Regions from separate parts of the Rhizobium sp. M10 genome, predicted to be linked through region 1. Evidence: predicted binding sites of a transcription regulator. Region 1 holds the regulator's gene; each other region holds the start of a gene.
The links. The regulator LexA, encoded in region 1, represses DNA repair genes until DNA is damaged. The targets are predictions, from matches to a motif close to TGTTCNNNNTGTGTTCNG.

Region 1 (7,862 bases):
TAGACCTGGCCCTGGTTGGCGGCGCCGTCACCGAAATAGGCGATCGAGACATTGCCGTTGCCGCGGTAATGGTTGGCAAAGGCAAGGCCGGTTCCGAGCGAAACCTGGGCGCCGACGATGCCGTGGCCGCCGTAGAAATGCTTCTCTTTCGAGAACATGTGCATCGAGCCGCCCTTCCCGTGGGAATAGCCGCTGCGGCGCCCGGTCAGCTCAGCCATGACCCCGCGCGCTTCCATGCCGGTTGCGAGCATATGGCCGTGGTCGCGATAGGCGGTGATGACCTGGTCGCCTTCCTTCTGCGCCATCTGCATGCCGACGACGACAGCTTCCTGACCGATGTAGAGATGGCAAAAGCCGCCGATGAAGCCCATGCCGTAAAGCTGACCGGCCTTCTCCTCGAAGCGGCGGATCAAAAGCATCTCGCGATAGGCCTTGAGTTCCTCATCCCGATCGAAGTCGGCTACCGGGCCTCCATTCGATGCTTTGGCTGCTGGTTTTGCTGCAGTTTTGCGGCTGGAAACGGTCGCGGTCTTTCGCGGCGCCATTCAACCCTCCCTATGGGTTTGTCGTTTCTCGGTGGCGCGTACCATAGGGAAGAAATTTGACCACAGCAATGCCATAATTGCATGGCTCGTATTCGGCACTAAGCTATTGGAAATAAAGAAGAAATAAGAATTAACTGAATTCCGGTTAATTGGAGTAGTGGTTGAATATGACGATCTCGTCCGCGCGCGACATATTCAGCTGATATCGCGCCTTTTCGTCCAACATGTCCTTGTCGAGCGAACCGTCACTGAGGAGCGCGACCTGGCTTTCCAGATGTTCGCGCTTCGCCTTCAACACCGCAAGCTCTTTTTCGCGCGCGACACGCTGACGCTCGAACGTCTCCGTCGCCCGCAGGCCGTAATCGCCGTGAACGCAATGATAACCGAAATAGGAGAGGAAGGCGACCGTCATGGCCGGGATGACGAACCGGCCGAACTTTCTCTTCTTATGATGCTTTGTCCACATACACGTATGCTCTTGAACGCATTACCAATTCGTTCAGCATAACGCGCAGAGATTAACCGTTCGTTGACCGTAAATATGAGCAATAAAAAACCCGCGCCGGGAGGGCGCGGGTTAAGCCATTGACGTTCAGATTCGATCAGCCGCGGATGATCGAGCGGCCGGCATACTGCGCCTGCGGGCCGAGGCCTTCCTCGATGCGGATCAGCTGATTGTATTTGGCAAGGCGGTCGGAACGCGACAGCGAACCCGTCTTGATCTGGCCGCAGTTGGTGGCAACCGCGAGATCGGCAATGGTCGAATCCTCGGTTTCGCCGGAGCGATGGGACATGACGGCGGTGTAGGCCGCCTTGTGCGCCGTATTGACCGCGTCGAGGGTTTCCGTCAGCGAACCGATCTGGTTGACCTTGACGAGGATCGAGTTGGCGACACCCATGCGAATGCCGTCGCGAAGGCGGGCGGAGTTGGTGACGAAGAGATCGTCGCCGACGAGCTGCGTCTTATTGCCGATCAGGTCGGTCAGCGCCTTCCAGCCGTCCCAGTCGTCTTCGGCCATGCCGTCCTCGATCGAGATGATCGGGTATTTGCCGGCGAGCTCGGCCAGATATTCGGCCATGGCGCCCGATTCGAGCGTGCGGCCTTCACCTTCGAGAACGTATTTGCCGTCCTTGAAGAATTCGGTCGAGGCGCAGTCGAGGCCGAGGTAAATGTCCTCACCCGGCTTGTAGCCGGCTTTCTCAACCGACTTGACGATGAAGTCGAGGGCTTCCGAAGCGCTCTTCAGACCCGGTGCGAAACCGCCTTCATCGCCGACATTGGTGTTGTGGCCCTGGGCGGCAAGCTCCTTACGCAGCGTATGGAAGACTTCCGAACCCATGCGCACGGCTTCGGCGATCGTATCGGCGCCGACCGGCAGGATCATGAATTCCTGGAAGTCGATCGGATTGTCGGCATGAGCGCCGCCGTTAATGATGTTCATCATCGGCACCGGCAGCAGGCTCGCCGAAGCGCCGCCGACATAACGATAGAGCGGCAGGCCGGAGGCCTGGGCGGCAGCCTTGGCGACGGCGAGCGACACGCCGAGGATGGCGTTGGCGCCGAGACGCGACTTGTTCGGCGTGCCGTCCAGTTCGATCATGATGTTGTCGATCTGGATCTGGTTTTCGGCGTCGATACCGCCGATGGCGTCGAAGATCTCGGTGTTGGCGGCCTCGACCGCCTTTTCGACGCCCTTGCCGAGGTAGCGCTTGCCGCCGTCGCGCAGCTCGACCGCCTCATGGGCACCCGTCGAGGCGCCAGAGGGAACGGCCGCGCGGCCCATGCTGCCGTCTTCGAGGTAGACGTCGACTTCGACGGTGGGATTGCCACGGCTATCGAGAATCTCGCGGGCGATGATATCGGTGATTGCAGTCATGGGTTCTTCCTGCTCGGTGGGTGATCAATCGTTCGAAGCCTGTCATAATCGAAGGCGGGCAAATTACAATGCCGCAATTCCCGCCTGCGAAGCAGCGTTCTGACGTGGCCTAAACCACGATCATGTCAGCCTGTTGAACATCAAGCCTTGGCGACCGCGTCGAAGGCAAGCAGCTTCTCAAGCAAGCGCGGCATGTCCTTGAGATAAACCATGTTCGGGCCGTCGGACGGCGCGTTGTCAGGGTCCTGGTGGGTTTCGAGGAAGACGCCGGCAATTCCCGTCGCCACGGCTGCGCGCGCCAGCGTTTCAACGAATTCGCGCTGACCGCCCGAGGATTCGCCCTGCCCGCCCGGCTGGGCGACGGAATGGGTCGCATCGAAAATGACGGGCGCGCCCATCGCCGCCATGATCGGCAGCGAGCGCATGTCGGAAACCAGCGTATTGTAGCCGAAGGAAGCGCCGCGCTCGCACAGCAGCACGTTCGGATTGCCGCTGGCATTGAGCTTCTTCAGGACGTTCTTCATATCCCAGGGGGCGAGGAACTGGCCTTTCTTGACGTTGACGACGCGGCCGGTCCGGGCAGCGGCGATCAGAAGATCGGTCTGGCGGCAGAGGAAGGCGGGGATCTGCAGAACGTCGATCACCTCCGCCACCTCGGCGCACTGCTCGGCGGTGTGAACGTCGGTCAGGACGGGAAAGCCGAATTCCTTCTTCAGGTCGGCGAAGACCTCCATGCCCTTTTCAAGCCCGATGCCGCGCTCTGCCGAGAGCGAGGTGCGGTTCGCCTTGTCGAAGGAACTCTTGTAGACGAGGCCGATACCGAGCTTTGCGCAGAGCTCCTTCAGCGTACCGGCGACCATGAAGGCGTGGTCACGGCTCTCCATCTGGCAGGGGCCGGCAATCAGCGACAGGCGCCCGGTATTGGAAAAGGTGACCTGGCCTTCGCCTTCGCCGATCTTGACCTCGGAATTGGTATCAGTGCTCATCGTGGTTCCTCGAAGGCAAAAAGCGCGCCCTGCCCGGGCGTGGGCTTCACCAGAATGCGATTGTTCTTGCGTGTGTATGTCACTCCGTTAGCAGCCAAATGCGCTTCTGTCACGGCAAGATCGGTGACGGTGAAGAGGATTGCCTGACCGCGCAGGCCACGATCGGCGGCGGAAACGACAAGCTCGAAATAGGCCTCCAGCCCTTCCGGCGTCATCAGGCTGATCTTGGCATTGGATGCCGCGATCTTCATGCCGAAACCGGTTTTCTCCACCACCGTCTGCCCGACCGCAAGACCAACGAAGGCGGCAAATGCAGCCGGCTCCGGCGAACAAAGGGCGATCTCGGCAATGCCGGTCACGCCATTGGCATGCGTCTCCAGAGCGGCACGACCGGCCGGGAACGAATTGATGCGCTGACAGGTGAAGAGAAAGAAGTCGGGCGCGCGCAGATCTCCTGAAAAGGCCAGTTTGAAGCTGCCGACGCTTTCCGAACCGTCCGGCATCCGCATCGGCCGGCTGAACTGCAACATCTCGCCGGCACTCGCGCCGCTACCCACGAATCGCCGATGATCGAGGCCGGCATCCTCGGTGAGGAAGGCCAACGCCGAAAGTCCCTCCTCGCCGCAGCGGAAGCGGAAGGCGCGATTGCGGGCGATGAAGACATTGCCGTGGCGGGCCGCTGCCTCGCTCTCCTCGACACTCGCCACGCCGAGCGGCTCGATATAGGTCTTGTCGGCGAAAAAGACGCAGGCATTTTCCGTTCCGAACGGATGGCGCGCATCGGCGGCGACGGTAAAGCCGAGCTTGCCGAGCCTTTCGCGCGCCAGGTCGATATTGACGACGGGCAGCACGACATGATCCAGCGGGTGCGGTTTGGCGGAATGTGCGATCATGATATCCCTCCTGACACGCCAGAGATGTGCGACAGCACCACCCTCAATGCAAGACATGTGCGCCAATCCGGCGAATGAAAATAAAAATCTCGACGAGTTGGCGCGAAGTTTTACGGAAATTTAGCTACTTGCGGAACACATATGGAACATATAGTGTCTGTTCTGGATTTGTTTCAATCACGGGGTCTGACGTCGATGCTCACGCGCAAACAACAGGAGCTTCTCCTTTTCATTCATGAGCGCATGAAGGAATCCGGCGTTCCGCCCTCTTTCGACGAGATGAAGGATGCCCTGGATCTCGCCTCGAAATCCGGCATTCATCGCCTGATCACGGCGCTGGAGGAACGTGGTTTCATTCGCCGCCTACCGAACCGGGCCCGGGCCCTGGAAGTGATCAAGCTGCCGGAGGCCTATAGCCCCAGTCTTCAGCCGCGCCGCGGTTTTTCACCGAGTGTTATCGAAGGCAGCCTCGGCAAGCCCCAACCGGTCGCCGCCCCCGCTGCCGCAAAGCCGATCGCCGACAACGGCAACACTGTGTCCGTGCCGGTCATGGGCCGGATCGCCGCCGGCGTTCCGATCTCGGCGATCCAGAACAACACGCACGACATCGTCGTTCCCTCAGACATGCTCGGCTCGGGTGAACATTATGCGCTGGAGGTCAAGGGCGATTCGATGATCGACGCCGGCATCTTCGACGGCGACACGGTGATCATCCGCAACGGCAGCACCGCAAGTCCCGGCGATATCGTCGTTGCGCTGGTCGACGACGAGGAAGCGACGCTGAAGCGCTTTCGCCGCAAGGGTGCCTCGATCGCCCTCGAAGCCGCCAACCCGGCTTACGAGACCCGTATCTTCGGGCCCGACCGGGTCAAGGTGCAGGGCAAGCTGGTCGGCCTCATTCGCCGTTATCACTGACAGCGGACGGGCCGGTTTCGGTAAAACTGTCTTTGCGCCAATCATAGGCTCGATGGCGCATCCATGGACGCGACAAAGCATCGAATGCGGTTGCGACCTCGAATCCCTCCTGTGCAAAACGCAGTTCGACGGAACCGGTCCTACGCAGCGTCTCGCCGGTGAAGAGTGTCGCACCCGAGCGGCAACGGTCGAAACGCAGGCGCACCGCGGTCACGACAATCTCGCCGGCGTCGCAGGCCGGGCCGAGATAGGCGGCGTTGTCGATGACGGCGACGACATGGCCATTGCCGAGCCTGACTATACACCAGGCCTTCTTCACGCAGGAAAACCGATTTACCTCACCACCGGCTACAGCGGTCGCCATCGCCGTCCTCGCGTCATTCTGCTGGTCGCGGGACAGCCTGACGCGGCGGTCTTCACCCGGTGGCGGGATGGCAGGACCATCCAGCATCTTCGGCGGGTGGTGCCTCGGCAGGACCAGCGCTCTTTGCCACTGGTCGAAGATGAAGTCCGGCGGGTTTTCACGGTTGGAAGCCAGTGCCGCCGGCGCGATGAGCGCGACCAGACCACCATCCTCTGAAATCACCAGATCCGGCGGCCGGGACCCTGGCAGAATCAGCAGGATGAGCGTCGAACCGGCGAGGATCGATGTGCCGGCATGGCGCAACCGGGTGCGGAGCAGCGTCAGCAGCAGAAAGCCTGCCACAGCGACCGCGAAATACCAGGCGGGCAAGCGGCCGAGGCCGATGTCGCCGCCCCAGCCGGACACCGTCTTGGCGACCGCAATCACCAGATCGAGGCCGAAACCGACCACTTTCCAGAGCGGAGCGTCCAGACCGAACGGCATGAGCAACATAGCCAGCAGCCCGGCCGGCATGACGATGAAGGAGATGATCGGCATCGTCGCAAGGTTTGCCGGCAGGCCATAAGCGGTCAGGCGATGAAAATGCTCGATCGAAAACAGCGCCGTGGAAAAGCCACCGATCAACGAGGTCAGGAAGACGCCGCCGAAGAAACCGGCGATCGCCACGACCGGCCGCAGGACCGGCAGCTTCAGCAACGGGTTTTCCCGGACGCGCCGGTCCTTCCACAGCTGATAGCCCGATACCAGTGCCAAAGTCGCGGCAAAGGACATCTGGAAGCTCGGACCCAAGACTTCGGAGGGTGAAATGGCGATGATGACGAGCGCCGAGAGAACGACATTGCGCAGGCTGATCGACGGCCGATCGAAGAAGACGGCAATCAGCATGATCGCCATCATGATGAAGGCGCGTTCGGCCGAAACCCCGAATCCTGAGATCAGGAAGTAGGCCGTGACGGCGAGGAGCGCGCCGCCCGCGGCGAGCTTCTTTGTCGGATAGGCTTGAGCGACAACAGGAACGAGGCTGAGCAGCATCCGGAAACCGACGAAGAAGATGCCGGCCGACAACGCCATGTTGAGGCCCGAGATCGCCACGATATGCGCAAGGCCGGACTGGCGCAGCGCCTCCGTCGTTTCCTTCGAGATGGCGCGCCGCTCGTCAGTCACCAGAGCAGCGGCAAAAGCGCCTGTGTCGCCGGGCAGGATCGAGCGTATGCGATCGCCGATGCCGCTGCGCAACTGATAAAGCCATTCGAGCAGAGCTTCGGACGTCGATCTCGCAGGCTGCGGGCCTGCCTGCGAATCGACTTTCTCGGGCGCACCGTAGAAGAAGCCGTTGGCGCCGATGCCATCGAAATAGGCACCGAAGGAAAAGTCGTTGAGCCCGGGAAGCGCCGGCCCCGCCGGCGGCGTCAACCGTGCTCGGCCGGTGATGACGTCACCGATCTCGAAGGGCGCATCGGCGCCGCGGGCGATCACGGTTATGCGCCTCGGCGGCCGCTTCACCTGTGGCGCCTCGGTGCCGGTGACGGCAAGAACATAGCGCCACCGCCCGCGATCGTCGCCTTCGCGCCGCTCGACGCGGCCGGTCACCGTCGTCGTCACGGATGAATCGAGGATGACGGTCGAGGCCCGCCAGCTTTCGAGCTGCGCGCAGAGCATGCCGCATACCACGAGGGCAAGCGCCATAAGCGTCGCCCGCAAGGCCGGCCGGCTGCGGCCGGCGACGACCACCGCAAACATCAGCACCGACAGGCAGAGCAACGATGGAAGGAGCGGAAAATCCGTTGCCGCAAGAAACCAGAATGCCGCGCCGGCACCGAGGAAGACCGGCGAGAACAGGAGCAGGCGGCCGTGGTCGGCCTCCTCGCTCAGCATCCGGCCGCCAGCACGCAGCGCTTGTCTCATTGCCGCCGGCAGCCGATGGCGCAACGACATCGCGGACTGGGTTCTCGCCGGCCGCATCACCACGGCAGGGGCAGGAAGATCGGCCGGATCGGCAAGACCGACGCCCGCTTGCGGCCGCAATTCGACTGTCGTCAATTCCTGCATGCGCCGCCCGAACTTACCCTGCCCAGGCACCCAGAATGCAACCTCTGGGCAAATCCGGCAAGCATAATCGATTGAAATACGAGCGAAAATCGCAAATGCGAAAAGACCAGTCGAATCATCGGTTTCCGCTATGCGTGCCGCTCATCGCTGCAGTGCCTAAAAGGTGATGCCGCAATGCACAAAATGCCGTCACGGTAACTTGGCATTAGCTTCGCGATCATATAGCTATCGGT
Region 2 (7,862 bases), on a different contig from region 1:
GCCGCAGCCGGTGGAAACGCCGGAGGCCGACGTCGAGGCGGTGCTGGCGGATCTCTCGAAGTCGATGCCGACGGCAAAGGCCGCCACCGAGGCCGCCCGTCTCACCGGCCTGCCGCGCAAGGTGCTCTATCAGCGCCTCTTGGAAATGAAGGGCGCCGATGGGCGATAACGACCTCACCGCCATCAGAAGAAAGGCGCTGCGCCGCGGCCTGATGTCGGAGTATGTCGCCGCCGTCTTCCTGATGTTGAAAGGCTATCGCATCCTGGCGCTGCGCCACCGCACCCGGCTCGGCGAGATCGATATCGTCGCCCGCAAGGGCGATCTCGCCGTCTTCGTCGAGGTCAAGGCCCGCCATGGCGAGGCGGCGGCCGTCGACGCCGTCTCCGCTGCCGCGCAGAAGCGGATACGGGCGGCAAGTGATCTCTGGCTCGCCCGCCAGGCCGATCAGGCCCGTCTTTCCCAGCGCTACGATATTGTCGCGGTCACGCCCGGCCGTCTGCCGCGCCATTTTCAGGACGCTTTTTAGTCATTCCCAGTCCGGCGGGCTTTCGGATCGTTAAAATTTTAGTTCCGGTTTGAACCAGCTTCTTACGACTCTCTGCTATCGCAATCGCAATGCATGTCGCCCGGAAGTGCGCCGCGGTTCCGGGATAACGACATGCATAAAAACAAAGATCTTTAGGGGTAATGATTGGGGGTTGTTTCATGGCCTGGAAGCTGATGTTTGCAAGTGCGGTCGCCATGGCCGTGCGTTCGGTGCCTTATGCCGTGGCGAAGCCGGCCGGGAAATCCTTCATCGCGCATGCAAGCGACCTGCTGCCGCTGAAATCCACGCCGATCAATCCCGACTGGATCGTCAGCGGCAACCCGCAAGCGCGCACCGCCGAACATTCGCGCGGCCATGACGAGGCCTCGCTGACGGCGATCTGGGACTGCACGGCGGGCGAATTCCGCTGGTATTTCGGCTGGGACGAGACGGTGATGATCCTCGAAGGCGAGGTCCATATCACCGCCGAGGACGGCACCGAACGAACCTTGTGCGCCGGCGACGTCGCCTTTTTCGCCGGCGGAACCTGGGCAAGCTGGCGGGTCGACAATTACGTCCGCAAGGTCGCCTTCCTGCGCAAGCCCTTCCCGAAGCCCCTGGCGATCGCCTATCGCCTGCGCAACCTGCTGCGCAACAACGGCAACCAGGGGATCGCCGCCTGACCAATGGTGGCGGCGGCAGGCCTTGATTGACCGTTGCGTTTGATACCGGGCCGACCTACATCTGTCCGGCATTCAGCGAGGGACGGAAATGGCCAAGATCACCAATGTAGCGGTCCAGATGGATCATGTCGCCGGCATCAATATCGCAGGTGACTCCACCTTCGCCATGAGCCTGGAAGCCCAGGCGCGCGGCTACCGGCTCTTCCATTACACCCCCGACCGGCTGAGCTTCCGCGACGGCAAGCTCTTTGCCAGCGTCGAGCCGATGCTGCTGCGCGACGTCAAGGGCGATCACTTCGAGCTCGGCGCGCCCGAGCGTGTCGATCTCTCCACCATGGATGTGGTGCTGCTGCGCCAGGATCCGCCCTTCGACATGGCCTATATCACCTCGACGCATCTGCTCGAGCGCATCCACCCGAAGACGCTCGTCGTCAACGATCCTGCCTGGGTGCGCAATTCGCCGGAGAAGATCTTCGTCACCGAATTTTCCGACCTGATGCCGAAGACGTTGATCACCAAGGACCCGGCCGAAATCCGCCGCTTCCGCGACGAGATGGGCGACATCATCCTGAAGCCGCTCTACGGCAATGGCGGCGCTGGCGTCTTCCATTCGACCCGCGACGACCGCAATCTCTCCTCGCTGCTGGAGATGTTCGGCCAGATGTTCCGCGAGCCCTTCATCGCCCAGCAATATCTGCCCGACGTGCGCAAGGGCGACAAGCGCATCATCCTGGTCGACGGCGAATTCGCCGGCGCCATCAACCGCGTCCCGGCCGAGCATGACAGCCGCTCCAACATGCATGTCGGCGGCCGCGCCGAGGCGACCGAGCTGACGCCGCGCGAAAAGGAAATCTGCGAACGGATCGGCCCGGCATTGCGTGAGCGCGGCTTCCTGCTCGTCGGCATCGACGTGATCGGCGATTACATGACCGAGATCAACGTCACCTCGCCGACCGGCATCCGCGAGGTCAAGAAGTTCGGCGGCGCCGATATCGCAGCCCTGCTCTGGGATGCGATCGAGCGCAAGCGCGGCTGAGCCTGCGGCTCCAGCCCCACGCCTGCTGTGACCGGGTACAACCCCGGTCACCATTCATATCCGAAAACGTTCCTTTATCGTTCTTGTTTTATTCCTGCTTCCGTGCCAGATTGCAACCGGTGGCCCTGAACGGTTGCGGGCGGTATAAGAGTTTGCGGGCAGGGGATGGGCATATGGTCGCGCGTGTCAGTACGGTGGCATTCCAGGGCATAGAAGGAGTGCCGGTCGAGGTCCAGGTCATGATCGCGCCCGGCAAGATCGGCATGCAGATCGTCGGCCTGCCCGACAAGGCGGTGGCCGAAAGCCGCGAGCGGGTGCAGGCCGCCCTTCACGCCTCCGGCCTGGCGCTGCCGGCCAAGCGGGTGACCGTCAATCTGGCGCCGGCAGACCTGCCGAAAGAAGGCTCGCACTTCGACCTGCCGATCGCACTGGCCTTGATGGCGGCGCTCGGCGCCATTCCCGCCGATGCGCTGTCGGATTATGTTGTCGTCGGCGAGCTCAATCTCGACGGCACGATCGCCGCCATTGCAGGCGCGCTGCCGGCCGCCATCGGCGCCAATGCGCTTGGCAAGGGGCTGATCTGCCCGGCCGAAAGCGGCGCCGAGGCCGCTTGGGCCGGCGCCGACGTTAATATCCTCGCCCCGCGCAGCCTGATTGCCCTTGCCAATCATTTCCGCGGCACCCAGGTACTGTCGCGGCCGGAGGCGTCGATCCGCGCCAATGCCGCCAACCTGCCGGATCTTGCCGAGATCAAGGGCCAGGAAAGCGCCAAGCGCGCCCTCGAAGTGGCGGCCGCCGGCGGCCATAATCTGTTGATGGTCGGGCCTCCCGGCTCCGGCAAATCGATGCTGGCGGCAAGGCTGCCGTCGATCCTGCCGCCGCTTTCGGCGGCCGAGCTGCTTGAGGTGTCGATGGTCCATTCGATCGCCGGTGAGCTTTCCGGCGGCAAGCTCTCCGATCGCCGGCCCTTCCGCACCCCGCATCATTCCGCCACCATGGCGGCGCTGGTCGGCGGCGGCATCCGCGCCCGGCCCGGCGAAGCCTCGCTTGCCCATCACGGCGTGCTCTTCCTCGACGAGTTTCCGGAATTCACGCCACAGGCGCTCGATGCGCTGCGCCAGCCGCTCGAAGGCGGCGAATGCGTCATTGCCCGCGCCAATCACCGCGTCTCCTATCCGGCGAAATTCCAGCTGATCGCCGCAATGAACCCCTGCCGCTGCGGCATGGCCGGCGAGCCCGGCCACACCTGCGTCCGCGGCCCGCGCTGCATGAGCGACTACCAGGCCCGCATCTCCGGCCCGCTGATGGACCGCATCGATATCCGCATCGACGTGCCCGCCGTCTCCGCCGCCGATCTGATCCGCCCGATGGCGGCTGAAGCGAGCGCCGACGTCGCCCGCCGCGTCGCCCGCGCCCGCGAATTCCAGCAAGAGCGCTTCGAGGCCGCTGGCGCCAAAGGCATCGGCACCAACGCCCGCTGCTCCACCGCCATGATCGAGAAACTCGCCGAACCCGACGCCGGCGGCCTGCAGCTCTTGCGCGACGCCGCCGAAAAAATGAAATTCTCCGCTCGCGGCTATCACCGCGTCCTCAAGGTCGCCCGCACCCTGGCCGACCTCGACGACAAACCGACGGTCGGCCGCCTGCATCTGGCTGAGGCGATTTCTTACAGGATTGCCGGGGAGAGGCTGACGGCGGCGGCGTGAGAAGAAGCGCGGATGCGCGCAGATATTTTGACGCATTGGTCCTCAGGGCCACTCACCAATCTGCCGAGCGCGCTGGTGCTGATGGTCGCCCTCAGCGAAATTCCAGCTGCCTCGGACGATGAAGCATCCCTCTGTGTTGATTATCCGTTAGGGGTAAAGGCCTCTCCTCATTTCGTCGCACTTTACAATATTAGCTCCGGCTGAAAAAATTTCGGGAAGAATGTCTGTCCGTTCGACATGGTCGGTCGGAGGCGACGGATGAGAAAGGCTACCGGGGATGTAGATGAGTAACGAATATCCGGGCTCAAATGCCAACCCATTGGAGGTTCTAGACTTGGCGAATGCCTACTCTCGCGCTTCCAAACTCCTATTCAGGAAGGGTCAGAAGCAAATTGCACTATCCATTGCCCCGGCTCGAATGTGCGCCATTCACGCTATCGAACTCTACTTAAATGCCTTCCTGCGCCATGAGGGCGTTGCTCCAGAGGATATACGAGGACGGCTGCACGACCTCGCGGAGCCAACGTTCGTTGACAAACTCAAACTGAGAAAAAAGACCGCCCAGCATCTCGAGGCAATGACAGCAAAGCGTGAGTACCTCATTTCGCGCTATGCTCCGGAGCGGACGAGCGAGCACACCGAGCTGACGCGTTTGACCGCGACGCTGGCGGAAGTCATGGCGAAGGTTGGCAAACACTTGCATTCAACGAGCTCAGGTGGACATCGACCATCGTCATTGCGGACTACCACAGAACTTTCGTCCCACTTCGGTTGGAACGCAGGTGACGGCACAAAAGAAAGGGCGCCGAAGCGCCCCGATATTCTGCAGGATAAATTGCCGGCGGAATCGTCCGGCCCCAGCCACCTTTAGCTCCCCAGCCCCTCAAACAATGCCGTCGAGAGATAGCGCTCAGCAAAGGACGGGATGATCACGACGATGTTCTTGCCGGCATTCTCCGGACGGACGCCGACCTTGATCGCTGCGGTCAGTGCCGCACCCGAGGAGATGCCGACCGGCACGCCTTCCAGCCTGGCGACCAGGCGCGCCTGTTCGAAGGCCTCGTCGTTGGTGACGGTGACGACCTCGTCGTAGATGCCGGTGTCGAGGATTTTTGGGGCGAAACCGGCGCCGATGCCCTGGATTTTGTGCGGGCCGGGATTGCCGCCGGAGAGGATAGGGGAATCGGCGGGCTCGACGGCGATGATCTGGATTTCGGGCTTATGGCTTTTCAGCACCTGGCCGACGCCGGTGATGGTGCCGCCGGTGCCGATGCCGGAGACGAGGATGTCGACCGTGCCGTCGGTGTCGTTCCAGATTTCCTCGGCGGTCGTCTTGCGGTGGATTTCGGGATTGGCGGGGTTTTCGAACTGCTGCGGAATGATGGCGTCGGGAAGCGATTCCGCCAGCTCCTCGGCCTTGGCGATCGCGCCCTTCATGCCCTTGGCGCCCTCGGTCAGCACCAGCTCGGCGCCGAGCAGCGCCAGCATCTTGCGGCGCTCGACCGACATGGTTTCCGGCATGGTGAGGATCAGCCGGTAGCCCTTGGCGGCGGCGGCAAAGGCGAGCGCGATGCCGGTGTTGCCGGAGGTCGGCTCGATCAGCACGGACTTGCCGGGGGTGATCCTGCCCTGCGCTTCCAGGCTTTCGATCATCGCCACGCCGATGCGGTCCTTGACCGAGGCGATCGGGTTGAAGAATTCGAGCTTGCCGATCAGGTTGGCCACCACGCCCTTTTCCCGCGCCAGCTTGTCGAAGCGCACGAGCGGCGTGTTGCCGATGGTCTCGGTGATCGAGGAATAGATGCGGCCGCGGCCGGGCTTGTGCGACATGGGTGCCTCCCTTTGGACTTCGGTCCCTGAAATCGAAAGGAGAATAGGGGCAAAGGCCGAATGAGGCCAGCCCACGTTGATGCCGGCGGAGCCGGAGGCGGAGAAAAAAAGCTTTGAAAACCGTTTCTTGGCGGATGTTTATTTCAGGCCGCCCGCGTGGCGATGAAGGCGGCGGTGCCGGCCAGGATGCCGGCCGCAACCCGGTTCAGCGTCTGCAGGGCGCGCGGCTGTTTCAGCATCGTGCGGGCCCGCGAGGCGAGCAGCATATAGGGCACGAGCACGGCAATCAGCACGACGAAGGTGACGGCAAGCAGCATCGCATAGTCGCTGAGGCTGATATTGCCGATATCGATCAGCGTCGGCGCCAGCGCGACATAGAAGAGCATGGTCTTTGGATTGCCGAGCGTCACCAGCAGACCGGAGAGGAAGGACAGGCCGATATTGCTGGATTTCTTCGCCGCGATGTCCTGCGGCAGCAGCCCCGCCGTCCAGAGTTTCCAGGCAATATAGGCGAGATAGAGGGCACCGGCGATCTTGATGACGAGGAAGACCTCGGTAAAAGTCTGCGCCACGAAGGCAAGGCCGAGAATGACGGCGGTGAGATAGGTCATGTCGCCGAGCACCAGGCCGAGCCCCATGAAGAAGGTCTCGCGGAAATTTGAGCCGAGCGCGCGGGCGACGATGGCGGTAATCCCGGGTCCGGGAATGGCGGCTGCGATGAACAGCGCTCCGGCATAGGCGAGCAAGGCGGCAAGGCTCATGTGTGGCTCCTTTTTCCCGGTGTTTTATATCCGGTCAGCCTTGCCATCAATCGGCCGGCGTTGATGGGTCCATCACCAGAAGAAATGCCTGCCGCCCTGTGCCTGCCTTCCTCTGGTCAGCCCTGAAGCGCCCGCGGCCGCAGCCAGCGCGGCGTCCAGCCGAGGTTCATGCCGGCCGCGGCAAGCAGGATGATGGCGGCGCCCGCGATCTGCATCGGCTGCAGCGCGTGGCCGAAGGCCAGCCGGTCGACGAGGATCGCGGCGATCGGATAGAGGAAGGACAAGGCCCCGGTCAGATGCGTCGGCAGCCGCTGGATGGCGCCGTAGAGCAGCACATACATCAGCCCGGTATGGACGACGCCGATGGAAACGAGGATCGCCCAGCTTCCGGCATCCTGAGGCGGCTGCGAAAAATCCGTGATCGGCGCCAGCATCAGCATGCCGGTTACGACCTGGATCAGCGCGATCAGATGCGGCGGCGTGCCCTTCAGCCATTTGGCGGCAAGCGCTGCCAGCGCGTAGAAGAAAGCCGCGCCCAGCGCCATCAGGATGCCGAGGCCGTAGCTCTCGAACGTATCGCCGCTTCCGCCCGGTTTTGCCTGGACGATCGCCATCATGCCGGCAAAGGCGAGCGTCAGCCAGAACAGCTTGGCGGCGGTGATCTTCTCGCCGAGAAACAGCGCGCCGAGCACCAGCAGCATGAAGGGCTGGGTGTTGTAGACGGTGGTGGCGATCGAGATCGTCGCATGCGAATAGGAGGCGAAGAGCAGCAGCCAGTTGACGACGATGGCGATGCCGCCGAAAACGGCGATGGCGAAGGTGCGCAGCGAGAGGATGCCCGGCCGCAGCAGCCCGAGCGCGCCGCAGATGACAAGCAGGGTGAGGGCGCCGAACAGGCAGCGCCAGAAAACGACGCCGCTGACCGGCTGGCCCGACATGACGACGAACCAGCCGATCGTCCCCGAGATCAGCATCGCTGCCGTCATCTCCGCCGTGCCTCTTTTGATATCGCCGCTCATGATCGCCTCCGTTTTGCTGGGGTGATAATATTGCGGCGACAAGCGAAATTATATAAGGATAAAAATGGACTTCATCGCTGCAGCCTAATAATAAAAGGGAAAGACGCGGTCATGCCTAACGATGCCCAGCCGCTTGATGAAATCGATCAGGCCATTCTCGAAGCGCTGGCCGGCAATGCCCGGATCTCGCTGAAGGAGCTGGCACAGCAGGTGGGGCTTTCCTCGCCGAGTGCTGCCGAGCGCCTGCGCCGGCTGGAGGAGCGCGGCGTCATCAAGGCCTTCACCATCGATCTCGATCCC
Region 3 (7,862 bases), on a different contig from region 1:
ACAAGCCCGAGCATGACGAAAGAGGCGTTGCCGGGCTCAGTCGCAGCCCTACCCGACAAGAGGCGATCAGCGCGTCAGACGCTTATGCGCCTGGCTGCCCGGGTTGAGGGCGTCGGGGCCGAGGCGGCGGATCTTGTCCTGTTCATAATCCTCGAAGTTGCCTTCGAACCATTCGACATGGCCCTCGCCTTCGAAAGCCAGAATGTGCGTCGCCAGACGGTCGAGGAACATGCGATCGTGGCTGATGATGATGGCGCAGCCGGCGAAGTTCTCCAGCGCGTTTTCAAGTGCGCCCAGCGTTTCCGTGTCGAGGTCGTTGGTCGGCTCGTCGAGCAGCAGGACATTGCCGCCGGCCTTCAGCATCTTGGCGAGGTGAACGCGGTTGCGCTGGCCGCCGGAGAGATTGCCGACCTTCTGCTGCTGATCGCCACCCTTGAAGTTGAAGGCGCCGCAATAGGCACGGGAGTTCATGTCGAACTTGCCGAGCTTGATGATTTCGGCGCCGCCGGAGATTTCCTCCCAGACCGTCTTGTCGCCCGCAAGCGCGTCACGGCTCTGGTCGACATAACCGAGATGCACGGTCTCGCCGATGCGGATCGAACCGCTGTCCGGCTTTTCCTGGCCGGTGATCATCTTGAACAGCGTCGTCTTGCCGGCGCCGTTCGGGCCGATAATGCCGACGATGCCGCCCGGCGGCAGCTTGATCGAGAGGTCGTTGATCAGCGTGCGGCCCTCGAAGCCCTTGGTGATCCCTTCCATCTCGATGACCACCTGGCCGAGCCGCTCGCTGACCGGGATGATGATCTGCGCGTCGCCGGGACGCTGCTTCTCGGCGGCATCCACCAACTGCTCGTATGACTTGATACGCGCCTTGGACTTGGCCTGGCGGGCCTTCGGGCTGGACGCGATCCATTCCTGTTCGCGGCTGATGGCCTTCTGGCGCGAGGCTTCTTCGCGGTTTTCCTGCAGCATCCGCTTGGCCTTCGCTTGCAGGTAGGCCGAGTAATTGCCCTCGTAAGGGATGCCGCGGCCGCGGTCGAGTTCGAGGATCCATCCGGTGACGTTGTCGAGGAAGTAGCGATCGTGGGTGATCATCATCACGGCGCCGGGATAGTCACGCAGATGCTTTTCGAGCCAGGCGATGGTTTCGGCGTCGAGATGGTTGGTCGGTTCGTCGAGCAACAGCAGATCCGGCTGCGAAAGCAGCAGGCGGCAGAGCGCGATACGGCGACGTTCACCACCGGACAGGCTGGTGACATCGGCGTCGCGCGGCGGGCAGCGCAGGGCTTCCATCGCCATCTCGACCTGGCTTTCCAGATCCCAGAGGTTCTGGCTGTCGATGATGTCCTGCAGCTTGGCGCCCTCTTCCGCGGTCTCGTCGGAATAGTTCATCATCAATTCGTTGTAGCGATCGAGGATCGCCGTCTTCGAGGCAACGCCTTCCATGACGTTTTCGAACACCGTCTTGTTCGGGTCGAGACGCGGTTCCTGCTCGAGATAGCCGACCGTGGCACCCTCGGCCAGCCAGGCTTCGCCGGTATACTCCTTGTCCTGGCCGGCAATGATGCGCAGCACAGTGGATTTACCGGCGCCGTTCGGCCCGAGGATGCCGATCTTGGCATCCGGGTAGAAGGAAAGGTGGATGTTCTCCAGGATCTTCTTGTTGCCATAGGCCTTGTTGAGGCCGGACATATGATAGATGAATTGACGTGCCATGCTGCGCTGCTCCGGGCGGGAAACTTCGTTTCGTGCCGCTATGTAGGCGAAACAGCGCCTGTGGGCAACGCCGAAACCCGGTTTAGGCAGGATTCCGGTCAGAAGCCCGCCGCATCGACGACACCTTCATCGCAGCCGAAAGAGGTTTTTCCCGCCCCTTGGATCAGATCGCCAAGGCCACCGCTTTTTGCCGCCGCGGTTCCCGCATCCTGAGACAGCCCGATCGTCAGCTCGCTGATCATCCTGACATTGCCGGCCCGCCGGCAGCTCATCTTGACGCGGTCGCCCGCCCCCGGCCCGAAGCTCTTGTCGAAAGCCGCCTTGATCGCATCGGACTTGACCGTCTTGCCGATATTGGCAGCGAAGAGGTCGCGCACGGCCGATGCATTGAGCGCACTGACGAGATGGACGCTGACGCCGAAATAATCTTCCGCGCTCATTTTCGTGCAGGTGCCATGCTTTGTCCATTCGTGCCGTTCCAGGCCGGACTGCGTGCCGGGCATCGCCTTGGCCAGCGCCGCCTGCGTCTCGGCCGAAAGCGTGACCGCCGGCAATGTAGCCCATTTGCCGTCCTTGTCGGCAGCCTTCTGGTCGTCGCTGACGCCGCAATAATCCTGCCGCATCGGCCAGAGGCCGTGCAGCGAGAAATTCGTTGCGTCGTGGCGCTCGCCGGTCTGGCTTGCGCATTCGGCCTTCTTCTGGTTCGTCTGACAGAAGGCGGGCTGCCAGCTCGCCGCAAGAATGAAACGGGTGCGCCCCGTGGCCTCCTGCGCCATGGCGGCGCCGGCAACGGCCATCGATACGGCGAACGTCAAGGTACGCAACTGCATGCTGCTCATTTCAACCCCCATAGAAGAACAATGCAGGAACAGATAAGCACAAAGAGTAAACGGCAGCAACCCTGAATCGCAATATTCCTTTAATTTGTTATCGACTGCATTCAGCGCCTTAAAGTCACCCAACCGACACTTTGTCACTTTGAGTTGAAGCATAATCGCTCAAATCGATTTCGCTTTAGGAAATTATGCGCTAGCGATCTGTTCTGCGGCGGCAGGGAGGATCCGAATGTTTTCTGAAACGCAATGGCTCTCCGTGCCGGGAGCATCGCTGGCCTATCACCATGCCGAAGCCACCGGCCCCGCATGCGGCATTCTGTTGATATCGCACGGTCTGGCGGAGCACTCGAAGCGGTATCGCCGCTTTGCCGAGGCGATGGCGGCGCGCGGCTATCACATCTATGCCCATGATCACCGCGGCCATGGCGAGACGACGGCGCCCGACGCTCCGATCGGCCGCTTCGCGCGGCGGGACGGCGTCGAACGGGTGATCGGCGACATCATCGCCATGCGCACTCATGCGGCCTCGCGCCATCCCGGCCTGAAGGTGATCCTCTTCGGCCATTCGATGGGTGGCCTCATCGCGCTCAATGCCGCCGTCGCCGCTCCGGCCGAGTTCGACGCGGTCGCCGTCTGGAACTCCAATTTCGCCGTCGGTCTTGCCGGTCGCGCCGCCCAGGCGATCCTCATCGGCGAAAGGATGCTGAAAGGTTCGGACGTGCCGAGCGGCCTCCTGCCGAAACTCACCTTCGCCGCCTGGGGCCGGTCCATTGCCAACCGCCGCACGGAATTCGACTGGCTTTCGCATATTCCCGACGAAGTCGACAAATATGTCGCCGACCCTCTTTGCGGCTTCGACGCCTCGGTTTCACTCTGGCTCGATGTCTTCGAACTAACCTTCCGTGCACCGCAAAAGATCCATCTCGACCGGCTGCGGCGCGACCTGCCGATCCATCTGGTCGGCGGCGCAGAAGATCCGGCGACCGAGCGTGGAAAAGCCGTGCTCTGGCTGTCAAACCATTTGAAAAGCCAGGGTTTCTCCCGTATCAGCACTGAGATATATCAGGACACGCGGCACGAAACGCTGAATGAGATTGGCGCAGATGCAGCCATTACCGCCTTCGCGGACTGGTGTGACGGCGCGGTCGGCAAAAGCCGGAACGGCCAAAATCCCGGATAACGAGAATTCCACCATGAGCAGCACCTCCGCCCGGTCCGTTTCGTCCCCTTCCGACGTGACGATGGGGCTTGCGCTGATGTTTCTTTCGGTGATGTTTTCGCCGCTCATCGACATCTTCGCCAAACTTGCCGTCGTCACCATCCCCTCCGCCGAGATCACCGCCGGCCGCTTCGCGGTGCAGGCGCTCTGCATGCTGCCGATCGTCATCTGGCGGCGCAGCTTTGCCGATTTCTCCTGGCGCCAGAGCCAGTTCCATGCCATCCGCGGCGCGATCATCACCATCTCGATGATCTCCTTCGTCACCACGCTGAAATACATGGCGGTCGCCGATGCGATCGCGATCTTCTTCGTCGAGCCGATCATGGTGACGATCCTCGGCGGCATTTTCCTGAAGGAAACGATCGGCTGGCGGCGCTACACCGCCTGCGGCGTCGGCTTCTTCGGAGCGATGCTGATCATCCAGCCGAGTTTCAACGAAGTCGGCTACATCGCACTCCTGCCCATCCTCAGCGCCCTCTGCATCGCCATTTTCGTATTGATGACCCGCGTCCTGTCGCACAAGGAAGATCCCTGGGCGATGCAGTTCCAGATGGGCATCTGGGGCCTCCTCTTCTGCACCCTCCTGCTTTTTGCCGGCGATGGCAGCGGCTCCGATATCTTCGATCCCGTCATGCCGGCAGGCAGCGCCTGGCTCTATGTCGCCGGCGTCGGCGCCATGGCCGCGATAGCGGGCATCTTCGGCGTCTACGCCTATCGCGCCGCACCGGCTTCGACGCTGGCGCCGCTGCAATATTTCGAGATCGTCTCGGCCACGATCTTCGCCTGGCTTGTTTTCGGCGACTTTCCGGACGCGATCAAATGGCTCGGCATCATGATCATCATCGCCTCCGGCATCTACATCCTTTGGCGCGAGCGCCGCTTTGCTTCCAAACCCGTATCCGATACATCTGAGGTGACGCTGGCGCCGTAGATTGCCCGGGAGGACCATGACCGAGAGCCTGACGAAAAAACCGCCGCTTGCCGGCATCCGGGTGATCGAGCTCGCCCGCGTGCTGGCCGGCCCCTGGGCGGGACAAATGCTCGCCGATCTCGGCGCCGATGTCATCAAGGTCGAAAATCCCGACGGCGGCGACGATACGCGCCAATGGGGCCCGCCCTTCGTCGAAGGTGCCGACGGCGAAAATCTCTCGGCCGCCTATTACCACGCCGCCAATCGGGGCAAACGCTCCATCGCCGCCGACCTGAAAAGTCCCGAGGGCCAGGATCTCGTCCGCCGCCTGGCATCCACTGCCGACGTGGTGATCGAGAACTTCAAGCTCGGCGGCCTCGTCAAATACGGGCTCGATTACGACAGCCTGCGCAGACTGAACCCGAAGCTCGTCTACTGCTCGATCACCGGCTTCGGCCAGACCGGCCCCTATGCCAGCCTCGCCGGCTACGATTACATCGTTCAGGGCATGTCCGGCTTCATGTCGATCACCGGCGAGCCGGACGGCCAGCCGATGAAGGCGGGTGTGGCGATCGCCGATATCTTCACCGGCATCTATGCCGTCTCGGCAATCGAGGCGGCCCTGATCCATGCCTTGAAAACCGGCGAAGGCCAGCTCGTCGACATGGCGCTGCTCGACGTGCAATCGGCCGTGCTCGCCAATCAGAACATGAACTACCTCGTCTCCGGCGCTGCACCGACCCGGCTCGGCAACGCCCATCCGAATATCTCGCCCTATGAGGTCGTGCCGGCGGCCGATGGCTACCTCATTCTTGCCGTCGGCAATGACGGCCAGTTCGCTCGCCTCTGCACCATCCTCGGCCTTGAGACGATCGCCGGCGACGAACGCTTCGCCACCAACAGGGCCCGGGTCGGCAATCGGGCCGAGCTGCGTCGGCTCGTTTCGACCGAGACGCTGAAATGGCAGAAAGCGGACCTGTTGAAGGCCTGCGAAGAGAACGGGGTGCCTGCCGGCGCGATCAATACGATCGAGGAGATGTTCGCCGATCCGCAGGTGCGCGCCCGCGGTCTGCGGATCGACCTTGCGGATGCCGCCGGCACGCTCATCCCCGGGGTCAGGACGCCGGTGGTGCTGTCCGAGACGCCGCTGCATTACGTCAGGCCGAGCCCGCGCCTCGACGAACACAGGGAAGAAATTCTGGCGGAGCTCGCCGAGCGCGAGAGGGAGGCATCGTCATGAAGAAGACCGGTGGGGAACTGATCGTCGAGGCGTTGAAGGCCAATGGCGTCAAACGCCTCTCCTGCGTGCCCGGCGAGAGCTTCCTTGCGGTCCTCGATGCCCTGCGCGACAGCGATATCGATGTCCTCGTCTGCCGCCAGGAGGGCGGAGCGGCGATGATGGCGGATTGCTGGGGCAGGCTGACCGGTGAACCCGGCATCTGCATGGTCACCCGCGGCCCCGGCGCCACCAACGCCTCCGCCGGCCTGCACATCGCCAAGCAGGATTCCATCCCGATGATCCTCTTCATCGGTCAGGTGCAACGCGAAGCCCGCGAGCGCGAGGCCTTCCAGGAAGTCGAATTCCGCCGCGCCTTCACCGAATTCGCCAAATGGGTGGGTGAGATCGACGATGCCGCCCGCATTCCCGAGTTCGTCACCCGCGCCTTTGCAATCGCAACCTCCGGCCGCCCCGGCCCCGTCGTGTTGACGCTGCCGGAGGATATGCTGCGCGACGAAGTCGAGGCGCCCCGCCCCAAGCGTTACGTCAGCGTCGAGGCACATCCCGGCCGCAGCCAGATCGACGATCTCTATGTCAGACTGCTGAAGGCCGAGCGGCCGATGGTGATCCTCGGCGGCACGCGCTGGGATGCCGATGCCGTCGCCGATTTTGCAGGCTTTGCCGAGCGTTTCCAGCTTCCCGTCGGCTGCTCCTTCCGCCGGCAGATGCTGTTCGATCATCTCCATCCCTGTTACGCCGGCGATGTCGGCATCGGCATCAATCCTGTCCTCGCCAAGGAAATAAAGGAAAGCGACCTGCTGATCCTTCTTGGCGGCCGCATGTCGGAAATGCCGTCCTCGTCCTATACGCTGATCGATATCCCCTACCCCCAGCAATCGCTGGTGCACGTCTATCCCGATGCTTCCGAACTGGGACGCGTCTACCGCCCGGATCTCGCCATCTGCGCCGCTCCCGATAATTTCGTCGCCGCGCTCGCCGATCTCGAAGCGCCGGCCGAACCGCACTGGGCGGAGCGCACGCAGCGCATGCATCAGGCCTATCTTTCCTGGTCGAAGCCGCCGGCAACAGGTCCGGGCGCCGTTCAAATGGGCCCGATCATGGAATGGCTGGAGGCCAATACCGCGGCGGATACGATCTTCACCAACGGCGCCGGCAACTACGCCACCTGGCTGCACCGCTTCCATCGTTTCCGCCGTTTCAACACCCAGGCCGCCCCGACCTCCGGCTCGATGGGTTATGGCCTGCCCGCCGCCGTCGCCGCCAAACGGCTCTTTCCCGAGCGCGAGGTCATCTGCTTTGCCGGCGACGGCTGTTTCCTGATGCACGGCCAGGAATTCGCCACCGCCATCCGCTACGGGCTGCCAATCATCGCAATCGTCGTCAACAACGGCATGTACGGCACCATCCGCATGCACCAGGAGCGCGAATATCCCGGCCGCGTCAGCAGCACCGATCTGACCAATCCCGATTTCGCCGCCCTTGCCCGCGCCTATGGCGGCCACGGCGAGACGGTGGAACGGACGGAAGAATTCGCTCCTGCCTTCGAGCGGGCTCGCAACAGCGGCAAGCCGGCGATCATCGAAGTCAAACTCGATCCCGAGGCGATCACGCCGACCCGCACGCTCTCGGAAATCGCGCAAACAAAAAGCCGGTAAGCCCGTGACCGCCCCCATTTGGATTGGTCACGCACCTACCGGCTTTGATGCAATTCAGCAGTAACCTCAGTCGATCGCGGCGGTGACGATGAACTCGACCTTGTATTTCGGCGCAGCGAGCTTGGCTTCGCTGGTGGCGCGGGCCGGCGGGTTGGCCGGATCGATCCAGGCTTCCCAGGCGGCGTTCATCTCGGCGAAATAAGCGATATCGGAGAGATAGACGATCGTCTGCAGGATCTTCGACTTGTTGCTGCCTGATGCAGCCAGCAGGCGGTCGACTTCGGCA
Region 4 (7,862 bases), on a different contig from region 1:
GCGAGGTGCTGCAGCTTTCCGTCGCCAAGAACATGGAGACGACCGAGGATGATTACCTCGCCGTCATCCGCGCCAAGACGGCTGCTCTCTTTGCCGCTGCCGCCGAAGTCGGGCCGATCGTCGCCGAGGCCGGCCGGTCCGGCCGCAACGCGCTGAAATCCTACGGCATGAATCTGGGGCTCGCCTTCCAGCTCGTCGACGACGCGCTGGATTACGGCGGCAAGGCCGCCGATCTCGGCAAGAATGTCGGTGACGATTTCCGCGAAGGCAAGATCACGCTTCCCGTCATCCTCGCCTATCGCCGCGGCACGCAGGACGAACGCGCCTTCTGGCGCGATGCGATCGAGGCCGGCAACAGCAGCGACGCCAATCTGGAAAAGGCCCTCGGGCTGATCACCAAATACGGCACGCTCAGCGACACGATCGGCCGGGCGGTCCATTACGGCACGATCGCCCGCGACGCGCTGGCGCCGCTTCCCGATACGGTATGGAAATCCGCCCTGATGGAAGTGATCGATTTCTGCATCGAGCGCGTCAACTGACCAAACGTTCTCGATTGCAGGCTGATTTTCTTGCGGCGCCGCTTCAAAAAAGCCATCCTGTTATGAATCAGTGATCACAACTGATTTGCGACCGGCATCATGGCCGGGCGCTCTCGAAGAAAGGTTTCCTCATGCGGCAGAGAATTGCCATCCGTCTTCTTACGAGCGCAGCATTGGCGGCTGTTCTTTCGCTCGGCGTCGTCGCCGGCGTGAACGCCGAGGATGCGGCCAAGACGGCGGGCGATGCCGGCAAAACCGAGACCTTCGATGCCGATAGCGTCACCACCTTCTCCGGCGCCTTCCTCGCCGCACGCACGGCCGATGTCGATCATGATTATGAAACCGCGATCGCGCTCTACAAGAAGGCGCTGCTGATCGAGCCCGGCAATCCGGAGATCCGCCAGCGGCTGATGATTTCGCTGCTGCTCAACGGCGACATCAAAGAGGGCGTCAAATATGCCAACGACCTGAAGGGCGATCCCTCCGTCGAGCGCATCACCACGATCGTGCGCGGCATGGATGCCGTGCGCCGTGACGACTACAAGACCGCCGAATCCATCCTGAAATACAAGGGCCCGAACGATCTCGACCGGATGATGAACGACCTGCTGCTTGCCTGGGCCCGCGTCGGCGCCGGCCGCGGCAAGGAAGCGCTCACCATGGTCCAGAAGATGAAGGGACCGGACTGGTTCCGCATCTTCCAGAATTACAATGCCGGCGCGATCGCCGTCGTCACCGGCGACGTGAAATCCGCCCGCCAGCACCTGAACGACGCCGTGCTCGACAAGGAAGGCGGTGCGACGGCGCCCGACACCTTCATGCGCGCAGTAATGGCGCTTGCCCGCCTCGAAGCGACACAGGGCAACAAGCAGAAGGCGCTCGACGCCGTGTCGGTCGGCGACAACCTGCTGCCGAACTACGCGCCGCTGAACGCGCTGCGCGACAGCATCGAAAAGGGCGAGAAGCAGGAGCAGCAGGTCAAGACCGCCGAAGAAGGGGCTGCCGGCGTGCTGTTTTCGGTCGGCGGCGCGCTGAACCGCGACGGTGCCGAGGACATCGTCTCGCTCTACCTGCAGACGGCCAAAGCACTCGACCCGAACAGCGCCGATACGCTGGTGCTGCTCGGCGGCATCGCCGAGAAGCAGAACCAGATGGACCGCGCCATCGCGCTCTACAAGAAGGTGCCGGAAAATTCGCCGATGCGGCGCATCTCCGAACTGCAGCTCGGCCTTGCCCTTGCTCAGGGCGGCAAGGTGGACGAGGCGCGCAAGCACCTGCAGGCGCTGATCGCCTCCGACCCGAAGGACATCCGCAGCTACCTCGCCTATGGCAGCGTGCTCTCCGACGCCAAGGACTATGAGGCGATGGCCGCCAACTACGACAAGGCGGTCGAAGCGATCGGCCCCATTGCCGGCCGCGCCAACTGGAGCGTCTTCTTCCAGCGCGGCATCGCCTATGAGCGGCTGAAGAAGTGGGACCAGGCCGAACCGAACTTCCGCAAGGCCCTGGAGCTTAATCCCGACCAGCCGCAGGTGCTGAACTATCTCGGCTATTCCTGGATCGACATGAACCGGAACCTCGACGAAGGCCTCGGCATGATCAAGAAGGCCGTCGAGCTTCGCCCTGACGACGGTTACATCATCGATTCGCTCGGCTGGGCTTATTTCCGCCTCAACCGCTTCGACGATGCCGTCGACGAACTGGAGCGCGCGGCACAGATCAAGGCCGGCGACGCGACGATCAACGACCATCTGGGCGACGCCTACTGGCGCGTCGGCCGCAAGCTCGAGGCCGTCTATCAGTGGAACCGGGCGCTCGCCTCCGAGCCGGAAGCCGCCGAAATTCCGAAGATCAAGGACAAGGTCGCCAACGGCCTGCCTCCTGCAAGCGACGATGCCAAGGCGGCCGACAAGAAGCAGCCGGATCCGGCACCCGTCACCCCGCCGCCGGTCGACAAGAAATCCTGACGGGCGGCAAACATGCCTGAAGAGGGCCTGGCCGAGGCTTTCGGCGTCACCGAGGCGGCGCGCGCGAAGATCAATCTCGCCTTGCATGTGACCGGCCAGCGGGCGGACGGCTACCATCTGCTCGACATGCTGGTGACCTTCGCCGATTGCGGCGACCGGCTGGGCTTTCTGCCTGCACAGGCCGACGCTTTCACGCTGTCTGGCCCTTTCGGCAAGACGCTTGCCGGCGACGGTGGCACCAACCTGGTGCTGCGGGCCCGCGATCTCCTGCGCGAGCAGCTCGGTGCCCTCGCCTTCCCTGTGCATATCCACCTGCAAAAGAACCTGCCGATCGCCTCCGGCATCGGCGGCGGCTCGGCCGATGCGGCCGCGACACTGCGCGGATTGATGCGGCTCTGGGGCATGGACTTGCCGGTAGAGACGCTTGCCGGCATCGCGCTGAAGCTCGGCGCCGATGTGCCGATGTGCCTTGAAAGCCGGCCGCTGATTGCCCGCGGCATCGGCGAAAGGATCGAAGCCGTGCCTGAGCTGCCGGCCTTTGCCATGGTGCTCGCCAATCCGCTGAAGGGCGTTTCGACGCCCGAGGTCTTCCGCCGGCTGGCGGCAAAGGACAATTCGGCCCTCAGCCTTGCTGCCGGCCTGTCCGGGACTTCCGGCTGGCTGACGGCGATCGGCTCGGCCCGCAACGATCTGGAGGCGCCGGCGCGCGAGCTGGTGCCGGAGATTACAATGATCTCGCAGATGCTGCAGGCCCATGGCGCGCTCATCACCCGCATGTCCGGCTCCGGCGCCACCTGCTTCGGCATTTTTACGAGCATGGCGGCGGCGCGCGAGGCGGCGTCAGCTCTTCACGGCGAGCGGCCCGACTGGTATGTCGAGGCGACGGAAACGGTTTCGGGAGGCATGTAATGGCAGGTCTGGACGAAAAGCGGCCGTTTATCGCCGTCGGCATCGCTGTCCTCACCGTCTCGGATACCCGCACGCCGGAAACCGACAAATCCGGCGATACGCTGGCGGCGCGGATCACCGAAGCGGGTCACCGGCTGGTCGAGCGGGCGATCGTGCCTGACGACCGCGACAAAATCGCCGCGCAGGTCAAGGCCTGGACCGAGCGGGGCGACATCGATGTCGTCATCACGTCAGGCGGCACCGGCTTTACCGGCCGCGATGTGACGCCGGAAGCGCTGGAGCCCTTGTTCGAAAAGCGCATGGACGGCTTTTCCGCCGTCTTTCACCGCATCTCCTACGAGAAGATCGGCACGGCGACGATCCAGTCGCGCGCCACGGCAGGTGTCGCCAATGCCACCTTCATCTTCGCCCTGCCGGGCTCGCCCGGCGCCTGCCGGGATGCCTGGGACGGCATCCTGAAGGGGCAGCTCGACTACCGCAGCACGCCGTGCAACTTCGTCGAGATCATGCCGCGTCTCGACGAGCATCTGAAACGCGGCGCACAGAAATAGAATTTCGCGAGAAGCCAATCCGAACGATCGCGGCGCGCTTTAGCCCTTTGTTTTTATGCATGTCGTTGTCGCTGAACCGCTGCACACTTCCGGGCGACATGCATTAGTTAGAGGTCGTAAGGCCCGGCAGAGACGGCATCGTTTCCCAGCTGTCACCCGACAGCAGGATGCAGCTGATGCCGTGAACATCCGTGACGACGAGCGTCCAGGTGCCGCTTTCGGCGGCGTAGACCTCCAGCACGGCGTTCTGGTTGACCAGCCCGACCGCCGTCAGCTTCTCAGCGAAATTCTTGTCCAGGAATTTGACGACGTCGGACCGGCCTGCGCAACTGAGCATCGCCTGCGATGCTGCCGAATGCGGATGCGCGATCATCAACGTCGCCGATATGACGGCCACAAGACCGTAAAGCATATGGCGGATCATGACGCACCTCCTTTCGCCGGAACCCGGCAGAAGAGGAGATTTTCGCCGACCTGTTCTGCCGTCCACCGGCATTCATGGCCATCCGTTGCGAAGCGCGGCGCTTCGGCGGCGCCATGAGCGAATTATAGCGCGAAATCTGATTGGGCGCCATCTTTGCGCGATCTGGGGATGCTTCTGCGAAGGCGCTCCGCCTCTTAGAGAAAACCCCTCCCCAACCCCTCCCCACAAGGGGGAGGGACTAAGCTGTCGCGCCCGACGGCAACCAAAAGGAGAAGTCTTGCTGGCTGTTACCGTTCGCCGGATGGTTACGATGGAGGGTAACGTGAAGCGGTGCGGCACGTTAGCCCCTCCCCCTTGTGGGGAGGGGTTGGGGAGGGGTTTAGGGCGGGTCCCAACCGGACAGTCATGAACCAAGCCCAGACATAATGAAGCGTAGAACCCTACCGCGCCGCGCGCGCCACCCAGGAAGGAATCAATTCGCTTGCGAGTTTACGCAGCTTCCGGCCCTTGGCGAAATCGGCAAGGCGCATGCCGCTCCGGGCGGCGGCCAGCGCCTGGCTCTTCGGCATCAGCAGACCAAGTTCCAGCGGCGGCGCGGTGCGGCCGATGCGCTCGAAAAACGGGCGCCGGTAGCCGCGCGAGGCGGTGAAGCGCGCCGGCAGTTTGTTGAGCGCGATATATTCGGCAATCTCGTCGATCCAGCCCGCCTGCGGGCGTGCACCCGGCTCGACGAAAAGCAGCCAGTCGCCGCGGGCGGACGCGACGATGTCCTTGATATCCCAATGCGAATGAAACCGGCAGCCGGCCGCGTCGGCGACCCGCGAGGTGCCGTCGCGCGAGCCGTGATCGAGCACGACCACATCGCCGACGAGACCCTCCACTGCGCCTGCCACCAGGACCGATAAGGTCTGGGCCAGCTCAGATTCCTGATCCTGACATTCGAGAACAACCGTCAACATCGCCTAGTCATAATGCGCCGCACAAATTTTTGCCAGCAGCGTTTTCCGTATTTTGTTCTTGCATTGTTCTCATTTTGCCGATAGGAATTTAATCATCAAAACGGGCGGAGGCGATGGCCTCCCGCCGCGGGAGAATCCGATGAGAGAGCAGTCCCTGGCAGGGCAGGCCGCATTCGCGCCTGCCAATACGGCAGATATTGCCGATGCGATGATCGTCTCCTCCGGGCTGAGGGTCGAGGTCGACCGGCGGCGCGGGCGCGGCGCCGGACTGAACCCGACCGGCCGCTTCGAGGCGCTGCAGCGGGAGACCTTTGATGACGGCTGGCAGACGCTGGAAGAGCTTCCGCCGTTCAAGACCGAGGTGCAGATCGAAAAGCCGCGCACGGCCATCACCCGCAACGAATCGCCCGACATCGGCTTCGACCGCTCGATCAATCCCTATCGCGGCTGCGAGCATGGCTGCATTTATTGTTTCGCCCGGCCGACACACGCCTATATGGGGCTTTCGGCGGGGCTCGATTTCGAGACGAAGCTGTTCGCCAAGCCGGATGCGGCTAAGCTGCTGGAGCGGGAGCTCGCCAAGCCCGGCTACAAGGTGCGGGCGATCGCGATCGGCACCAATACCGACCCCTATCAGCCGATCGAGAAGGAATGGCGCATCATGCGCGGCATTCTCGAGGTTTTGAACAAGGCGAACCATCCGGTCTCGATTGTCACCAAGTCGGCGATGATCCTGCGGGATCTCGACATTCTGCAGGAGATGGCGGCGAAGAACCTGGTGCGCGTCGGCATCTCCGTGACCACGCTCGACCGCAAGCTTGCCCGGACGATGGAGCCGCGCGCCGCCACGCCGCCGCGTCGGCTGGAGACCATTCACACGCTGTCGGAAGCAGGGATCCAAACGGCCGTGATGGCCGCGCCACTGATCCCGGCGCTGAACGATCACGAGCTGGAGCGCATCCTCGAATCGGCCAAGGCGGCCGGCGCCGTCGAGGCGAGCTATGTCATCCTGCGGCTGCCGCTCGAGGTCAGCCCGCTCTTCCGCGACTGGCTGTTGCAGCATTATCCCGATCGTTACCGGCATGTGATGTCGCTGGTGCGCTCGATGCGCGGCGGCAAGGATTATGACGCTGAATTCGGCAAGCGCATGAAGGGCGCCGGTCCCTATGCGTGGCAGATCGCCCGGCGCTTCGAAATGGCGGCGAGGCGTTTCGGCCTGACGCGGCGCGGTCTGCCGCTGCGCGACGATCTGTTCGTGCCGCCTGATGGCAGCGGCGTCCAGCTGTCGCTGCTCTGATTTATAGAATTTGCGCATCGGCCCATCGAGAAACCGCCCTGTTTTCGAGCCCGAGCGCAATTCCCGCGGATGGCCCTGACCGCCACCATCCGCCGGACCGTCCCCGGCCGCCGCCCTGATCCGGGGACTTGCGGGAAATCGGGTTGGCGTGCGAGGTTCAGCCGCATGAAACCTCGCACGCCACCCGATTCTCCCCTGCTTTTCGACACGGCTCCGCTCGTGCCGGATTTCCGCCTGGAACTCAAAGCCCGCAAGGCCGGCCACTGGCCGGTCGCCGGCGCCGACGAGGCCGGCCGCGGGCCGCTCGCCGGGCCGGTCGTCGCCGCCGCCGTCATCCTCGACCCGAAGCGCATCCCCGAGGGCCTCAACGATTCCAAGCAGCTTTCGGCGCAGCGGCGCGAGGAACTGTTCGTGCAGATTCTCGCGACCGCGACCGTCTCGATCGCCTCTTCCAGCTCGACGCGCATCGACGAGACGGATATCCGCAAGGCAAGCCTCGACGCCATGCGCCGCGCCATCTGCAGTCTTGCCGTTCCGGCAAGCTACGTCCTGACGGACGGGCTCGACGTGCCGCCCGGCCTCGATTGCCCCGGCCAGGCCGTGGTCAAGGGCGACGCCCGCTCGGTCTCGATCGCCGCCGCCTCGATCGTCGCCAAGGTGACGCGCGACCGGATGATGGCCCGCGCCCACAATGTCTTTCCGGATTACGGTTTTGCCGCGCATGCCGGCTACGGCACGGCACAGCACCGCGCCGGCATCGAGAAACACGGCCCCTGCTCCCTGCACCGGATGAGTTTTCGGCCGTTGCGCAAGGGCGAGGACGGGCCTGAGACGGATGAGTTGATACCGGAATAGGACTTGGCTTCAGACTGCCGAGGGCCTGCCCCTCATCCGCCTGCCGGCACCTTCTCCCCGCTCGCGGGGCGAAGGGACAAGCCGCGCCCGCTTCCTCAAACCTCAACGCCGCGTTTGGCACGTCCCCTCGCCCCGTTTACGGGGAGAGGGTTAGGGTGAGGGGCAGTCTTTGGCGCCAGGCCACAGCCGCTGCGCGCACACCTCGGACCAAATAAAACGACTACCAACAACAAAAAGGCCGGGACATGCCCGGCCTTTCTTCATTCCATTCGATACCGCTCAGTTGAGCCGTGTCTTGACCTGGCCGACGGCATTGCCGAAGAGTTCGGACTGGACCTTGCCATCCGCCTTCTTGGCG

Region 2: the regulator LexA is predicted to act here: its motif matches at 2,325-2,342, upstream of CO671_RS16380 (YifB family Mg chelatase-like AAA ATPase).
Region 3: the regulator LexA is predicted to act here: its motif matches at 2,570-2,587, upstream of CO671_RS04655 (ribonuclease).
Region 4: the regulator LexA is predicted to act here: its motif matches at 5,406-5,423, upstream of CO671_RS08065 (PA0069 family radical SAM protein).

What each region holds. Positions count from the first base shown of each region.
Region 1 covers NZ_NWTA01000010.1:213,981-221,842, reverse strand. Annotated here, with positions in the region: gene pdhA (pyruvate dehydrogenase (acetyl-transferring) E1 component subunit alpha) at 1-545, opposite strand, end outside; gene CO671_RS18565 (septum formation initiator family protein) at 691-1,011, opposite strand; gene eno (phosphopyruvate hydratase) at 1,148-2,422, opposite strand; gene kdsA (3-deoxy-8-phosphooctulonate synthase) at 2,563-3,408, opposite strand; gene CO671_RS18550 (VOC family protein) at 3,405-4,301, opposite strand; gene lexA (transcriptional repressor LexA) at 4,497-5,216, shown strand; gene CO671_RS18540 (ComEC/Rec2 family competence protein) at 5,197-7,629, opposite strand.
Region 2 covers NZ_NWTA01000009.1:57,050-64,911, forward strand. Annotated here, with positions in the region: gene rsmI (16S rRNA (cytidine(1402)-2'-O)-methyltransferase) at 1-169, shown strand, start outside; gene CO671_RS16365 (YraN family protein) at 159-527, shown strand; gene CO671_RS16370 (cupin domain-containing protein) at 707-1,210, shown strand; gene gshB (glutathione synthase) at 1,299-2,246, shown strand; gene CO671_RS16380 (YifB family Mg chelatase-like AAA ATPase) at 2,420-3,952, shown strand; gene CO671_RS16385 (hypothetical protein) at 3,965-4,156, shown strand; gene CO671_RS16390 (hypothetical protein) at 4,236-4,823, shown strand; gene cysK (cysteine synthase A) at 4,820-5,782, opposite strand; gene CO671_RS16400 (LysE family translocator) at 5,926-6,543, opposite strand; gene CO671_RS16405 (DMT family transporter) at 6,660-7,562, opposite strand; gene CO671_RS16410 (Lrp/AsnC family transcriptional regulator) at 7,674-7,862, shown strand, end outside.
Region 3 covers NZ_NWTA01000002.1:584,736-592,597, reverse strand. Annotated here, with positions in the region: gene ettA (energy-dependent translational throttle protein EttA) at 67-1,716, opposite strand; gene CO671_RS04655 (ribonuclease) at 1,815-2,555, opposite strand; gene CO671_RS04650 (alpha/beta hydrolase) at 2,782-3,732, shown strand; gene CO671_RS04645 (DMT family transporter) at 3,746-4,702, shown strand; gene CO671_RS04640 (CaiB/BaiF CoA-transferase family protein) at 4,719-5,921, shown strand; gene CO671_RS04635 (thiamine pyrophosphate-binding protein) at 5,918-7,576, shown strand; gene CO671_RS04630 (RidA family protein) at 7,643-7,862, opposite strand, start outside.
Region 4 covers NZ_NWTA01000004.1:77,484-85,345, forward strand. Annotated here, with positions in the region: gene CO671_RS08035 (polyprenyl synthetase family protein) at 1-542, shown strand, start outside; gene CO671_RS08040 (tetratricopeptide repeat protein) at 674-2,509, shown strand; gene CO671_RS08045 (4-(cytidine 5'-diphospho)-2-C-methyl-D-erythritol kinase) at 2,522-3,418, shown strand; gene moaB (molybdenum cofactor biosynthesis protein B) at 3,418-3,969, shown strand; gene CO671_RS08055 (hypothetical protein) at 4,073-4,393, opposite strand; gene CO671_RS08060 (hypothetical protein) at 4,834-5,352, opposite strand; gene CO671_RS08065 (PA0069 family radical SAM protein) at 5,492-6,649, shown strand; gene CO671_RS08070 (ribonuclease HII) at 6,815-7,504, shown strand; gene CO671_RS08080 (F0F1 ATP synthase subunit B) at 7,784-7,862, opposite strand, start outside.